Regions from separate parts of the Paenibacillus sp. NPDC058898 genome, predicted to be linked through region 1. Evidence: predicted binding sites of a transcription regulator. Region 1 holds the regulator's gene; each other region holds the start of a gene.

Evidence for each region. Region 1 encodes Rex, which represses fermentation and respiration genes when NADH is low (regulators of the CRP and FNR family bind a similar motif). Its sites were predicted from a motif close to TTGTGAAATATTTCACAA; they were not measured.
Region 2: the regulator Rex is predicted to act here: its motif matches at 1,825-1,842, upstream of adhE (bifunctional acetaldehyde-CoA/alcohol dehydrogenase).
Region 3: the regulator Rex is predicted to act here: its motif matches at 2,245-2,262, upstream of hcp (hydroxylamine reductase).
Region 4: the regulator Rex is predicted to act here: its motif matches at 2,729-2,746, upstream of nirB (nitrite reductase large subunit NirB).

Annotation. Positions count from the first base shown of each region.
Region 1 is NZ_JBMOSM010000016.1:54,941-58,998, forward strand. Features, by position in the region: gene ACOZB4_RS29160 (DUF5590 domain-containing protein) at 164-682, opposite strand; gene ACOZB4_RS29165 (amidohydrolase) at 714-2,015, opposite strand; gene ACOZB4_RS29170 (redox-sensing transcriptional repressor Rex) at 1,990-2,655, opposite strand; gene dinG (ATP-dependent DNA helicase DinG) at 2,728-4,058, opposite strand, start outside.
Region 2 is NZ_JBMOSM010000004.1:568,805-572,862, reverse strand. Features, by position in the region: gene adhE (bifunctional acetaldehyde-CoA/alcohol dehydrogenase) at 1-1,751, opposite strand, end outside; gene ACOZB4_RS14590 (Crp/Fnr family transcriptional regulator) at 2,028-2,756, shown strand; gene ACOZB4_RS14585 (asparagine synthase) at 2,845-3,003, shown strand; gene ACOZB4_RS14580 (hypothetical protein) at 3,050-3,190, shown strand; partial or broken gene ACOZB4_RS14575 (transposase) at 3,266-3,742, opposite strand.
Region 3 is NZ_JBMOSM010000006.1:142,272-146,329, reverse strand. Features, by position in the region: gene ACOZB4_RS17945 (thiamine pyrophosphate-dependent enzyme) at 1-1,164, opposite strand, end outside; gene ACOZB4_RS17940 (2-oxoacid:acceptor oxidoreductase family protein) at 1,161-2,183, opposite strand; gene hcp (hydroxylamine reductase) at 2,391-4,058, shown strand, end outside.
Region 4 is NZ_JBMOSM010000004.1:563,554-567,611, reverse strand. Features, by position in the region: gene nirD (nitrite reductase small subunit NirD) at 1-109, opposite strand, end outside; gene nirB (nitrite reductase large subunit NirB) at 205-2,643, opposite strand; gene ACOZB4_RS14555 (hypothetical protein) at 2,822-3,499, opposite strand; gene ACOZB4_RS14550 (winged helix-turn-helix transcriptional regulator) at 3,682-4,002, opposite strand.

The DNA of each region.
Region 1 (4,058 bases):
CGTTTTGTACAAGTACGAGTATATCACATCTTATATACTTTTTCATGCATGTCTGTGAAAATATTTAGAACAGTTTTTCCATATTCTTTCTGAATGCGCTTACATGTCGGAGAAAAAGAGAGGCACCCTATGAATTTTAAAGGGCGCCTCTCTTACTGCATTTTTATTGATTTGGAAGAATAATGTCATTCCCGATGGTGTTACCATCTTGAAAACGATAAAACCGATAGCCGCGCTGACCGTTGTGTTCATACTGCAGCTGCCATGCATACTCGCCCTCATACATTCCAGGCAGCAACCGCTTAATTTCCACTCCAGGCAATTCGTTATAGATCTGATCCCGCATCTGGGCTTCTGACATCCCCGTTTTCAATAAAACGGACTGGACAGCGTCAGCACCTTCAACAGGTACGTTGTCATCCGTAAATTTCACCCATACCATACGATCTTGATTGTCTTGATCCTTCCCGCTTACCACCCAATAGTTATTATCCTCGCCCCACACCGATTTATAGGTCTTCCCGGGTGTAACCAATTGGCCATGCTGCTTCGCGGCAACAATTGCCATTCTTTCTTCATTCCAAGTATCTTTCATAACATATGAATAATAGAGCTGTAAACCAAGCAGCAACAGCAGTACGCTGGACACACTCAGCAATATCCACTTCGTTTTTTTCTTCAAATCCGTCTTCCTCGCTCACCTTGATTATTCCCTAGAGGGTTGTAAGACGCTCAAAGGTACGCTGCGCTTCCCGGCGGATACGTTCCTCATCAAGAGTAAGACTCGCGCCATTCTTCACTACCTGCTTACCGTCAACCCATACATGCTCAACATCCTTCGCACTAGCGGAGTAGATAGCATGAGAAATGTAATCCGTCTTCGGAAGGAAGTGCGCCTGATCCGTGTTCAGTGCGATCATATCTGCCTTCATACCTACTGCAAGCGTACCGATATCGTTGAGGAAGGCTGACTTGGCTCCATACTCTGTACCCATCCGAAGCGCTTCGGATGCAGGAATTGCGGTTGGATCCCCGCTTACCCCTTTATGGATCAATGCCGCCAGACGCATCTCTTCAAACATATCCAGATTATTATTGCTCGCAGGTCCATCGGTACCCAGCGACACCGTTACGCCAGCTTTCAGCAGTGCAGGCACGCGAGCGATGCCGCTGGCAAGCTTCAAATTGCTGCCTGGATTATGCGACACCATAACTTGATGCTTGGCCAGGATTTCGATTTCTTCATCGGTCAGATGGACGGCATGCGCAAGCAGCGTTGGCCGGGAGAACATGCCAAGCTTCTCCAAATGGGCAACAGGGCGAAGTCCGTAGTCTTTTACATTCTGAGCTACTTCCGTTTCCGTTTCGGACATATGCGTATGCAAAGGCAGATTCAAATCATGGGATGCCTGAACGAATTTTTCGATGAAATCCGGCGGGCACGTATAAGGTGCATGCGGTGAAATCATCGTCGTAATTCTCCCGTCAGCCTTGCCATGCCAGTCTTTCGCGAATACCACCGCCTCATCCAGCTTCTGCTGCTGCACCTCAGGCGGACACAATCCGATGACGCCGCGCATTAGGACGCCGCGCATTCCTGAGTCCTGCACAACCTTGGCAACCTGATCCATATGATCATACATATCCACAAATGTCGTGGTTCCGCCTTTGATCATCTCCAGCACGGAGAGTGCGGTTCCCCAGTATACATCGTCGGCCGTGAATTTGGCTTCCATAGGCCACATTTTTTCCTGAAGCCATACCTGCAGTGCCAGATCGTCGCCATAACCGCGGAGCAGGGACATCGCCGCATGTCCGTGCGTGTTCACTAACCCCGGTAGGAAAAACAGATGAGTTCCGTCGATAACTTCTGTTCCCTCTTGGATGGTTGGCTCTTCTTCACCCAGATAGGTTATGCGGTCATTCTCCACAACCATATATCCGCGTAGCACGGTTCTTCCTTCCTCTAATACCGCAAACGTTCCGTTCTTAACCATCCACTTCGTTATCGTCATGTCCTGCATCCTCCTTGCCGTTATCCAAATAATAGGCCAAACTCTGCAAATCTGTAGTAAAATCAGCCGTATGAATCCTGATATGGGATGGGGCTTTCAGGATGGTTGGCGCAAAATTCAGGATAGCCTCGATGCCTGCGGCGATAAGCTGATTGGCTACATTCTGCGCTTCAAAATCCGGAACGGTGATTATCCCGATACGAATGCCGTACTCATGAACCGTCTTCTCCAGTTCCTCCATCGGCTGTACAACCAAATTGTTAATTTTCATACCAACTTTGGGAGAATACGAATCGAAAACCGCCACAATCTTCATATTGTCCTTCAGAAATGCATTGTAATTCGATAATGCATGTCCAAGATTACCGGCCCCAATCAATGCGACATTGATCTTCTGGTCCAGCTTTAGAATCTGGCGAATTTTCTCGATCAGATAAGATACGTCATATCCGATCCCTTTCCGTCCAAAATCACCGAAATACGCTAGGTCCTTACGAATTTGAGCAGGATTGAGGTCCAGTTTTTGTCCCAGTTCCTGGGAGGAAACCGTGGAGACCTCCCTTTTCTGAAGCTCATTCAAATAGCGCAAGTATACAGGTAATCTGCGGACCACGGCTTCCGAAATTTTTTCCGATTTCATTCATGCTCCCCCTAATAATAGGTTAATAACTACATTTTTTTGTGACAGATCATTTCGTTCATTGTTTCACTTTTATTCAGCTTGGTTCTCTATGCCTGCCTCTTCCTGCAGCCATTCCGAAATTCGGGGAACGATCCCCTCTGTCGGCATGTGCTCCATCTTCGGCCCCGGCAAAGAATATAAGAAATATTTCCCGTAATAGGATTCAATGACCCGGGTATCGTAGACAATGACAATCCCCTTATCTTGCGCGGTCCGCACCAGTCGGCCAAATCCCTGTTTGAAGCGAATGACCGCTTGCGGAACCGAAAGTTTCATGAACGGGTTCTTCTTCTGCTGCTGCAGCAATTCGCTCTTGGCTTCGACCAAGGGATGATTCGGCGGCTGGAACGGCAGCCGGACGATCGCAAGGCAAGTGAGCGCCTCCCCGGGTATGTCTACCCCTTCCCAGAAGGAGCTCGTACCCAGCAGGACCGAAGCGCTGCTATCCTGGAATCTCCGGATTAACTTGGTACGGCTGGTTCCGTCCATCCCTTGTCCCAGTACCGTAATATCGCTGGATGCCAGCGCCTCCTTCAACGGCTCGTGAACCTGACGCAGCATGCGGTACGAAGTGAACAGCACAAGCATGCGGCCATGCGTAGCGATTGCCGTATCGGCCAATGATTGCACAAGTGTATTCACAAAGAGTGCATCCCCGACCGAGCCCTTCACGCTCGGAAAATCGCGCGGCACGACAAGGAGGGCCTGCTCCCTGTAATTAAACGGGGACGGCAGCAGAACCGTGTTCAGGTTGCCGCTATCTGCCGCTTCCTGAAGACCCAAGTTCTCGATCATGAACTGAAACGATTTATCCACCGACAAGGTCGCCGATGTCAGGATCACGCTTTGTTTCTTGTCAAAAAACAATTCCTTCAAGTGAGTGCTAACATCGACAGGCACTGCATAAAGCTGCAGCGATTTGCCGCGGAAATTCCCGTTAGCCTCCATCCAGTATACCGTGCCTTCATCATTCAGAGCCATGAAGGACCTCAGGTCATCGCGGTGTGCGGCCAGGTCCTTAAACAGACCCGATAGGTCTGTTAACAAACTGTCCGCGCTGTAGTCGTCCAGATCTTCCTTCATCTCGGCGATCAGCTTGTCACCCTTGCGAACGACATCGCCCAGCGTCACATGAATTTGATGCTCCAACTCGGCCAGCGAACCCCAATCCTTCGGCTTCTTCAGAGGCGATAAGCGAAGCGAGAATTGACCGGCATCCCCCGGAGTCGCGTCTCCGCGTTCCGGAAGCAGTCCGAACAATTGATCGCTGAGCCGGTCCCAATTCTCTTTTGCGGTGATCAGATCCGGATAAATCCGGTCTATGATGGAGGACCACTCGACAGCCTTCTCATGCGATGATG
Region 2 (4,058 bases), on a different contig from region 1:
CGGATATCCATAAATTTTTGCTTCAGATTGTTAAAGTCCGTATCCGGGTATTCATAGAACAGCCACATCGCTTTCGCTGCATCCATTGGCGATCCGCCACCGAGGGCGATAATGCAGTCCGGCTGGAATCGGGTAAGCATCTCCGTTCCGCGTTCTACTGTCGTTGTTGAAGGATCCGGCTCAACCTCCGAGAAGACCTCGATGGCCACTGGCACTCTGCGCTGACGCAGATAATGCTCTACCCGCTCCACATAACCCAGCTTCACCATCATGGGGTCGGTAACGATCGCAACACGGGTGATTTCCGGCATTTTCGCAAGATACTGCGTGGAGCCTTTTTCAAAGTAAATTTTGTCCGGTACTTTAAACCACTGCATATTCACGGTTCTGCGGTTCACCCTTTTCACGTTGATTAGATTGACAGCCGTCACGTTCGACGAAGTGGAATTACGTCCATACGAGCCGCAACCCAGCGTCAGCGATGGCAGGTTCGTGTTGTAGATATCCCCGATACCGCCCTGCGAAGAAGGCTGGTTCACCAGGATGCGGCAGGTTTTCATCCGATCCGAGAATTTCATAATAATGTCCTCATTGTGCGAGTGGATCACCGACGAGTGACCCATTCCGCCAAAAGCAACCATCTCTTCAGCACGTGTTATCCCTTCCTCCGCATCCTTCACCTTATAACAGGCCAGAACCGGACTCAGTTTCTCGGCAGACAGCGGGTAAGCCGGACCGACCCCTTCCAGCTCGGCAATCAGGATCTTGGTGCTTTCCGGTACCTCGAAACCGCAAGCCTCAGCTATCTTAGCTGCCGGCTTTCCGACGATGGACGGATTAACCGCACATTTCTCCGATACCATCGCATGCGCAGTCAGTTTCGCCAGCTCTTCCTTGTTGACGAAATAACAGCCGCTGGCAATCATTTTTTTCTTCACTGTATGATAGATAGGCTCTTCGATAATGACAGCCTGCTCCGAAGCGCAGATCATGCCGTTATCAAAGGTCTTCGATAAAATCAAATCGTTCACTGCTTGATCCAGGTCCGCGCTCTTCTCTATAAAGCAAGGCACGTTACCTGGTCCTACGCCGAGGGCCGGCTTGCCGCAGCTGTATGCCGCTTTGACCATTGCCGAACCGCCCGTGGCCAGAATGCAGGCGACGTCAGGATGATTCATGAGTGCATTGGTTTTATCCATGGAAGGAGCTTCGATCCACTGGATGCAATCGGCAGGAGCACCTTGTTTCACGGCGGCATCCCGCAGTATCAGCGCGGCTTCCCGGCTGCATGCCTGTGCGGAAGGATGGAATCCGAAGATGATCGGGTTTCTTGTTTTAATGGAGATCAGCGCCTTGAATATGGTTGTGGAGGTCGGATTGGTTACCGGTGTTATCCCCATGATAATCCCGATCGGCTCTGCTATTTTTTGAAAGCTGTCATAGGCGTTGTCTTCAATAATACCCACCGTTTTGTCGTACTTGATGCTGTTGTGGATATACTCTGTGGCGAACAGGTTCTTGATAATCTTGTCTTCGTACACGCCGCGTCCCGTTTCCTCAACCGCCATCTTCGCCAGTTGCATGTGCTTCTCAAGGCCTGCCATGGCCATCGCCTGTACAATCCCGTCGACCTGCTCCTGATTCAATTCCATAAACTTTTCTTTGGCTCGATTCGCCTTGTCAATCAGCCCTTGAATGTACTCCGATGCTGTTTGTCCTTTAACTTCAACCGTTCCTTTGCTCACAGCCATATCTCTCATCCTCCCATGGTTCATGTTTCTTTCTCGTCTACGCTTTGATCGTAACACAGCCTTCTCTAAATTCATGTGAAATATTTCACAATATAAATATTTTTCTTTTCTGTGTAATTTATGCCTGTCTTTCCCTTCTTTTAAGTGAAAGAGATCACAAAGTTTGAAAATTCGCCACGATTTCCTTCTTATTCTCCCCCAAAAGTGAATGTTTTCACGTTATAATGTATTTAAAGATTAAACAGATCAAATTTTAGGATGTTAGGGGATACCAACATGAACACTACTGTAGACCATGTAATGGAAATCGAAAACTTAGGGAACACGCAGTGCTTCTCGGAACAAAACCGCAACCGTCTGCTGGTCAGCATGAAGGAAAGGGTTCTCCCTGAAGGATCCCATTTGTTCTGGGAAGGCGACTTTGCCGACAAGCTGTACTACGTTAAACAAGGAAGAATTAAATTAACCAAATCGACTGATGAAGGCAAAGAGCTGATTCTATATATGTACCATCCAGGAGACATGGTCGGGCAAGCCGATCCATTCTTCAGCAACAATCACAGTTTCTCGGCAGAGGTGCTTGAGGATAGCGTTGTCGGTGTCATCGAGCACAAGGATCTGGAGCTGCTGATCTGTCAGCACTGCGACTTTGCCATTGATTTTATGAAGTGGATGGGCATCCACCACCGCATCACCCAGACCAAATTCCGGGATCTCATGATGTACGGTAAGCCCGGTGCTTTAACATCGACACTGATCCGTCTGAGCAACACCTACGGACAGCATCAAGCGGATGATACCATTCTCATCAACAAGAAGATTACCCACACCGATCTGTCGAACATGATTGGGGCAACCCGCGAAAGCGTGAACCGGATGCTGAGTGACTTACGCAAAAAAGATGCCATCGAATATGCCGGCGGAATGATTGTCATTAAAGATCTTCCGATGCTGCAGGAAATCTGCCATTGCGAGCTGTGTCCTAACGAAATCTGCCGGATTTAATCGGCCTGCTCCCTTCTGTGCATAATATACAGTCATCTGCTTACAATAAACCTTGTCTTTCCAAACCAAATTAAAGGGAGTGCTCAGCATGCGTGAAGGATTGATTCCTGCTGTTCTTGGAACTGTGGTTTCTGCTTCGGGTGCCGCTCTGCTTGGCAGCAAGTATAAACTTGCCGCAACCGGTATTCTCGGCTTCGGACTGGCTCATATTGTGCTTGGTGCGATTGACCTGGTGGAACATCGGTAAAGGATTTGGAAGACAAGGTACACAAAAAGAAACCGTTTCTTGGTAAATGGAAGGACAACTCACCATTTACCAATGGAACGGTTTCTTTGCTTACTCATTAGGTTCAACTTCATCTGCTATTGGCTTGGAGGGCGAAGCCTCCAAAACATCTCGTTCGTATATCGTTAAAGAAGGAGCCGTCTCATAAATAGGTTTGCTCACTTGACGGACGTTCGTCCGATTAAAAAATGTGTCAAATAAAGAAATGGCGGTGCTCAGGATGTTATCTCCTTGCACCGCCATTTCTTGCTTTTCGGTCCGTTGCCCCTTGCTTGAGCAGATTATGGCAAGCGAAAGGCATCGACCTCTAGGCTCACTTTCGTCAGTCCTCGAAGCAGAAATCGCCAGAATCCCCGGTTATTCTTCAACTGCCCAAACACACTCTCCGGTTCGACCATTCGCCGCACCGACAACGCATAGCCTTCCTCACTTCGAAGTTTCTCTCTCACTTGCTGCTTGTAACGAAGATACCTGAGACTTACGCTGATTTCCCGGTTCCCTTGAGCTTTCGTGCAAGCAGCTTTGCATGAACACCCTTCGCAGCTCACGCTTCGGTAGTGTCCTTCCGTATTTCATATCCGCTTACCATCGTTTCCTTACTTTCATAGCGAAACCACAGCTTTCGCCCAGCCACACACGTCCATGTATCTTCTGCTTCGTCGTACTGCCAGTTGTCTAGCTTGCTGATATCTTGTTGCCACTTCGGTTGACCGATTCATTGACGATGCGAACAAGATGATAAGGAGGAATGTCATCCTCCAAGTCCATTGGCAGATAAAGTTGGTCCATGGTATATGGAATGTACAAAGAAATCGTTCCTTTCGTAGATGGTGGGTCGCACTTCCATTTTACCAAGAAACGGTTTCTTTTCGTATGTCTAGAGTATGTTTTCGCACAACGTAGCGGAGAGGACCAAACGATTCCGGACAAGCGAGAGTGGTCGCCTTTGGCCCCGAATTTCATCCTTGCCTAGTACCATTTCAAGAAATTTGGGGGCAACAGCGATGGGAGGATCG
Region 3 (4,058 bases), on a different contig from region 1:
GGCAAAAAAAGCTTCCGCGTCATCCGCGTAATAGTCTTTCCCGCCAAGTCCAAATATGCGGGACAGCACAATAGGCTGCGGACCACGGATTTCCTGCAGGGCCGCTTTGACCTCATGGGTCAGATTGGCCCCGTGCGCACCGTAAGAATCGGCACGTTCGCCAACCAGCAGTGCTTTGACACCTGTCAACGCCTCGCGGATTTCTCTTGCCGGGAACGGCCGGAGAATATTCGGACTGATTACGCCCGCTTTAATTCCTTTCGCCCGCAGCCGATCCACGACGTCTTTGGAGGATTCGGCCGCCGAATTGAGCAGGAATAAAGCCACCTCCGCGTCTTCCATGCGATACAGATCAAGCGGCGAATAGGATCTTCCGGATAAAGCTGCGTATTCCTCTGCCACTTCCTTGAACACCTCGCCCGCACGGTACATGGCGTTTGACTGTTGGAAGTGGTTGTTCATCAAATCGTCGCCGTTCATATAAGCCCCAACAACGATCGGGTTGTTCTCGTCCAGCACATGTGGATATTCCGGCGCCTTTTCCCCTACAAACTCCTGAACGGTTTCCCGGTTCGTAAATATTTGTACCCGGCGTTTCTGGTGTGATGTAAAAAATCCGTCATAAGCTACAATGACCGGCAGGCGTACGTCTTCATGTTCAGCGATTCGCAGCGCCATGATATTCATGTCATAAACTGCCTGCGGTGAACGGGCGGTCAAAATCACCCAGCCGGTATTCAGACCGTAGTAAAGATCCGAATGGTCACCACGAATATCCAGCGGTCCGCTGACTGCACGCGTCACCAGATTCATGACCATCGGGAAACGTGTGCCCGCCTGCACAGGAAGCTGTTCGATCATATACAGGAAACCATTCGCGCTGGTAGCATTGAATACCCGTGCTCCGGCTGCGGCCGCACCGTAGCAAATCCCCGCCGATCCATGTTCGCCGTCAGCTGGAATCAGCTTGATGTCGTGTTCGCCGCGTGTACGCATCATGTCAAGATATTGGGCGATTTCCGTAGAAGGTGTAATCGGAAAATAACCCATAATGTGATAGTTAATCTGGGCAGCCGCCATGGCAGCCATTTCGTTGCCCGATTCGAAGACTGCCGTTTGAGCGGCCAGCTTGTTCTCCGCTGTTTCTTGAATTTGCATATTCATGATCTGACTCCCTCCGCAGTTAAATAGGGAAATGATTGCGGCACACGGTGCTGCTCCGCATAATGCGGCTCTTCTAACATGGCAGCCAAAGCGGTGGTCGGACAAGCTTCGATACACTTCAGGCAGCCTTTGCAATACTGATAATCGATACCTTTCATAAACATCTGCATATTCCCGCGCTTATCCGGTTTCTTCTCCCACACGATGCAGAAATCCGGACATACCGTATCGCAGGCGGCACAGTGAATGCAGTCCTCTATCTTGTACTCTGGCAAATATCCCTGCCGGGAGCCGCTAAGATCCTTCAAGACACTGTTCGCCGTAACGTTCAGAATCCCGCCCAGCTCCTGCGTTTCATATCCAAGAATCGGCTGCGGTCTTGCGAAAGCGATTGGGTCTATAAGCTCTGAGCCATTTCCCAAGGAAAGGAACTGGACTTCGTTATATCCTCTGTCAAAGGTCCGCAAATTCGCTTCCACAAGGTGGGGCAGCTTTCTCTCAAATGTTGTGCGGATAACCTGCCGCATATCGTCCGGGTTTAGGAAGCTGCAAATCCGGAACAAAGCCCCCAGCATTGCCGTATTCACTTTGGTTTTTTCCTCAACGGAAATTTTCAGCGCATCAACTACGGCCAGCGTTCCCTGCGTCATGTTCAGATCAACGGCCACTTTGGAAAGGTCTCGCGCCGTATTCACAAGCACCGTTCCATCAGGCTGTAATCCGCTTATGACATCTATCGTCTTATACAATGCTTCATGAAATACGCCGACGACATGCGGCTGCTCAATGGGACTGTGATCGCGGATTTCCACCTCGGAATCGCAGAACCTTACGAAACTCTTCACTGGCGACCCTTTTTTCTCCGAACCATAGCTGGAAAAATTCGAACCGTTAAGTCCGGAGCCGGTAACCCCGGCTTCGGCCAGCATTTTTCCGGCCAGATTGGCGCCAAGCCCGCCGATGGATTCGAGACGGATCTCGAAAAATCCCAGTTCATTCTTTTGAGGTAAAATCGACATGTTCTCTCCTCATTTCTTCTTAGGTCATTAATTCCAGTTTAAAAGAAGAAACGGACCGGGTTTGTGATTAAACTCACTACTTAAGAAATTGTGATTCCAATCACTATGTCGGTTGTGGGAGCGAAGTATACTGTCTTCAACAGTCCAATTGCGAGGCAATCTTATACTGACTTTAACGAGAATTCACGAAACCGGGAGGAGAAAATAATGAATAACAACGCCCAAGAGACCTTAAAGCATCAGCCGTCCATGTTCTGCTTTCAATGTCAGGAAGCATCCAAAGGAACAGGCTGCACCATTGTCGGAGTATGCGGCAAACCGCATGATGTGGCAAACCTGCAAGATTTACTGATTTATTTGCTGAAAGGTATCTCTTTTCTCAGTCTGGATGTCCAGCTGCCGGAGGTGCTTGAACAGCGCGTATCGCTGTTTATGATGGACTCCTTGTTTGCAACAATTACGAACGCCAACTTTGACCGCGAGGTTTTTGTGGGAAGAGTCCGGGAAGCGATAGAGCTCCGCGGCGAGGTGCGCACCTATTATAACGAACAATATCCGGAAGGAACCGGCAATCTCCCTGATGCTGCCGTCTGGCAAGCGGATAACGAAGCTTCTTTTGATGAAAAAGCACGTACGGTTGGCGTCCTCTCGACCCGCAATGAAGACATCCGCTCGCTGCGCGAATTGATTACTTACGGCTTGAAGGGGATGGCTGCTTATACGTACCACGCGCTTCATCTGGAGAAGGATGATAACGAATTAAACCGTTTTATGCGCCGTGCGCTAGCCGCCACGCTTGACGACAGCCTTGAAGTGCAGGATCTGGTAGCTTTGACGATGGAAACCGGTAAATACGGCGTAAACGCAATGGCGATGCTTGATGAAGCGAACACTTCCGTTTACGGAAATCCGGAAATTACGAAGGTAAATATCGGGGTAAGCAACCGGCCCGGCATTCTCATAAGCGGTCATGATCTTAAGGATTTGGAGGAGCTGCTGAAGCAGACGGAAGGTACCGGCGTGGACGTGTACACGCACAGTGAAATGCTGCCTGCTCACTATTATCCGGCATTCAAGAAATATGAGCATTTTGTAGGCAATTACGGGAATGCCTGGTGGAAGCAGAATAGCGAATTCGCAGCCTTTAACGGACCGATATTAATGACGACCAACTGTATCGTTCCGCCGAAAGACAGTTACAAGGACCGTATATATACAACAGGCAACACTGGGTTTCCGGGTGTCCGCCATATTCCAGAAGGAAAAGACGGTGCTCCCAAAGACTTCTCCCTACTAATCGAGCAAGCGAAAGGATGCCCAGCTCCAACGGAACTTGAAACGGGTGAGATCATCGGCGGTTTCGCTCATGCCGCTGTAATGAACGTGGCCGATCAAGTCGTCGATGCCGTGAAATCCGGGGCAATCCGCCGCTTCTTCGTCATGGCCGGCTGCGATGGACGGATGAAATCCCGCAACTATTACACCGATTTTGCGGCTGAACTTCCAAAAGACACGGTCATTCTAACTGCAGGCTGTGCCAAATACAAATACAATAAACTGGATCTAGGCGAAATCGGCGGTATTCCACGGGTCCTGGACGCTGGTCAATGCAATGATTCTTACTCGCTAGTCGTGATTGCATTGAAACTGAAGGAAGTATTCGGCCTTGAGGATATTAATGATTTGCCGATTTCCTATAACATTGCCTGGTATGAGCAAAAAGCGGTTATCGTGCTGCTTGCCCTGCTTTATCTTGGCGTGAAAAATATTCATCTCGGCCCTACGCTCCCTGCATTCCTGTCGCCTAACATCGCCAAAGTCCTCGTGGAAAACTTCAGTATCGGCGGCATTACCAATGTGGAAGATGACATGAAC
Region 4 (4,058 bases), on a different contig from region 1:
CCGAAGTCCGGAAGACGGCAATCTCCCGATCTCCGAGTTGGACCACCCTTCCGATCTGTGATAGAAAATCATGTTCATTCCCTACCGTAATAAATTTTCCAGTTTCCATAACATTCGACCTCCACTTCTCTTTTCTATCCCCATCCATACTGCGAAAAGCTCTCTATGTTCAGGCGGCAAGAGGGAAGTAGATTCCTCCCTCTTTTATTTGCTGCTGACCGGTTTTGCATCCTCAAATAACGTATTGCGCAGCTTCTCGTCGTTCAGCACTTTCTTCCACGGATCCTCGACTTGCTGCAAGGCAAGCTCGATTCTCTCCACCAGTTCCTTACACTGCTTGGTATCGTCCAGGATAACCGCTCGGATTTGTTCCAATCCCAAGCGCTCTACCCACTCCGATGTTCTCTCCAGGTACTTGCCGGTTTCACGGTAATACTGCATCAAGGCTCCGCAGATTTCGACCAGCTCTTCATCCGTTTTCACTTTGCAGAACGAATCAGCCAGACGTGCCTTCGTTCCGCCGTTGCCTCCAACGAATATTTCCCATCCACCGTCATTGCCTACGATCCCGATATCTTTCGTGCACGACTCGGCACAGTTTCGCGGACACCCGTTGACCGCCAATTTAAATTTCGCTGGGAAATCCAGTCTCTCGAATTTCTCCTCGAGGAATGCCCCCATGCCCATCGAATCCTGCGTACCGAAACGGCAAAATTGGGAACCTACACAGGTCTTCACGGTCCGCAGCGATTTGGCATAAGCATAACCCGACGGCATATCGAGCTCTTCCCAAACACTCGGTAAATCTTCCTTCTTAACACCGATGAGGTCCAGACGCTGTCCTCCGGTTACCTTTACAACCTTCACATTATATTTAAGCGATACATCCGCGATTTTCTTCAAATCCTCCGGTGTGGTAACGCCGCCGTACATTCTTGGGACGACCGTGTACGTGCCGTCTTTCTGAATGTTGGCGTTCATCCGTTCGTTGACAAAACGGGATTCCCTCTCTTCTTGATGGGTTACCGGGTTCAGCATCGCCAGATAATAATGAATGGCCGGGCGGCATTTCGAGCAGCCTTCCGGATTGCTGAAGTTTAGAACATGCATGACTTCTTTCGTTGTCTTGAGTCCTTTGGCACGGATTTCGGCGACAATCTCGTCCCGATCAAGCGTTGTGCACGAGCATATGCCTTGTTTGCCTGCCGCCTTAAAGCCATCGCCCAATACGCTCTGGAGTATTTGCTCCACGACAGGTTTACAGCCGCCACACGAGCGGGTAGCTCCTGTGCAAGCTTTAATCTCATCCACTGTCGTAAAACCCTGTAGAGTAATGGCATCCACAATGGCTTTTTTGGTTACGCCGTTGCAGCCGCACACGATTTCATCATCGGGCATCTTCTCCAGTGAAAATGCCTTGCCATTTCCTGTTCCTGCGCTGTCAGTACCCATGATCGAATCGTAAATCTCATCCGTCATGGCTGTCTTTTTCCGAATCATGGATTGAAGGCTTGCCGAATCGCTCACATCTCCGAACAATATCGCCCCAACGATGATATTGTCGCGAATTAATATTTTCTTATAGGTCTTGCGCCAATCATCTTTTGCGGTGATCACCGAGTGCTCGGCTTGCTCCATGAATTCTCCGGCAGAGAATACATCCACACCGCTGATTTTCAACTTCGTCGATACAATGCTTCCCTCGTAAGGCTTGCCTTCCACACCGCATAGATGCTTCGCCAATACCTGTCCCTGCTCGAACAACGGTGCAACCAGGCCGTAGCATGCGCCCCGATGCTCGCAGCATTCGCCGACCGCATACACATCCGGCCAGGAAGTCTGAAGATAATCATTAACGACGATTCCCCGGTTCACTTCGATCCCGCTCGCTTTAGCGATCTCGGTGTTCGCTCTGATGCCCACTGCCATGACCACCAGGTCGGCATCAAGCTCATCCCCATCCTTGAAGCGGAGTCCCGTAACTCTGGTATCTCCCAATATTTCGGTTGTTTGTTTGCCTAATAAGAAATTGATGCCCTGCTGTTCAAGCTCCCTTTTCAGCATGCCGGATGCCATCGAATCCAACTGGCTCTCCATCAAATCCTGCATGAGATGAACCACCGTCACCTCCATGCCCAGGCTAACCAATCCCTTGGCAGCTTCCAGACCCAGAAGTCCCCCGCCAATGACAGCCGCTTTCTTGTACGCCTTAGCGGCTTGAAGCATCTGCGTGCAATCGGCAATGTTTCGGAAACCGATAACGCCTTCTTTGTCACTGCCCGGCACGGGTAAAATAAAGGGCTTCGAGCCCGTTGCTATTATGACTTTGTCATAAGGCACAGTCAATCCGTTGTCGGCGGTCACGACCTTGCGTTCCCCATCGATGGCAGTTACAGTGGCATCCGTGTGCAGAGTGATATGGTTATCCTCGTACCATTTCCAATCATTCAATACAATATCATCCAAGGTTTTGCTGCCTTCCAACACATACGACAGCATGATGCGGTTATAATTCGGATGAGGCTCCTGTCCAATGACGGTGATGTCAAAATTCCCACCCAATTTAATGATTTGCTCGACCGTACTAATCCCGGCAATACCGTTGCCGATGACAATTAACTTTTCTCTCTTTATATTGGACATCGATTGATTCCTCCCCGACACATTTATCTAGATCGTGGTATTCCGTTGCTTTCACATAAATTATATCGTCTGATCGCATTAATTTTTGTGATATTTTTCACATAAATCATTAAAATTTAAAATAAAAATGCCGAATAACCCTGTCCACTTCGAACAAGGTTATGAGGAGGCATGCTCTCTATATAATATCGGCTTCCATATAGGCTCGTTCGCCGCTAGGAACTTTCAAATAAGGGCGAATCCCGGCAAATCCCTTCGCGTCCAGGTTCACCCCGGTCATCCAGTTCCCCTCCAATAAGCCTCGATCCGATTGCATAATGACGGCAGGTGCCTGGATATGCTCCTGATATAGAACGATGCCCGCCTGAATAGTCTTAAAGGCTTTTCCTTGTTCCACCAACGGTACGGCGCTGATATACGTAGGCACAAAATAATTTGCGATCACATCCAGCTCTTCCCCGTCAAAAAACGGCTCGCTGCCAAGGAAAGGATGCAGCATTACGATTTTCTCATAGAGTGACCAGATGATCATCTGCAGAAATCTTCCCGTACGTCCTATATTCTGCCCGGTGGACGCATGAAATCGATCGGTTTCATAACCAATGAACTTCCATCCGCCGGGGGCTTTGACCCATTTCTGAAACATATCAACAGCATCGGCACCGCTATGGCTAACGGATTCTGCAGATTCCGGGCTTGTTCCAGACGCAGCTAACCACAAGGAATCCGGCACATACTGGCTCAGCATCCGTTTGGTCTTCTCAAAAATATGAAGCACTTTTAATGAAGCGTTTTCAAGTTCTGAGATGTCCTCTTGTCCATAATGGAAACGGGAGATATACGTTCGCTTGGTCATGGGCTCGCCTCCTTGATATGCTGCTCTCGGTATTTACATCATATAGCAGCTGCGTCCGCTTGGTGCATGTCCACCTATTTTTGCCGTAAAGAAACAGGAATCATACTTCCATTTAGAAAAAAACCCTGAAATGAGGATGTCTCATGCCAGGGTTTAATCATCAAGGGGAGTCTTAAGATGACTCATCTTTCGACCCATTGTTCCGCCCAGAATGAAATTTGCTCCATCACCGGACGAAGTGCCTTGCCTTTTTCAGTCAGTTCATATTCAATACGTACCGGTGTTTCAGGATAAACATGACGAATCAAAATGCCTTCGCATTCCAAATCCTTCATCCGCTCAGAGAGCATCTTATCGCTCATGGACGGAATCAAATTCGAAATATCCTTAAAGCGCTTAGGCCCGCTCATCAACGTTTGAATAATCAAACCGTTCCACCGTTTGCCCAGAAAAGAAAATGCAGATTCAAAACGGGGACACATCGTAACATTTGTAACTTCCATATCCCTTCACCTCTTTACGAAGTCACCTTGTTTATAGAAATTCATAAGCTTAATTA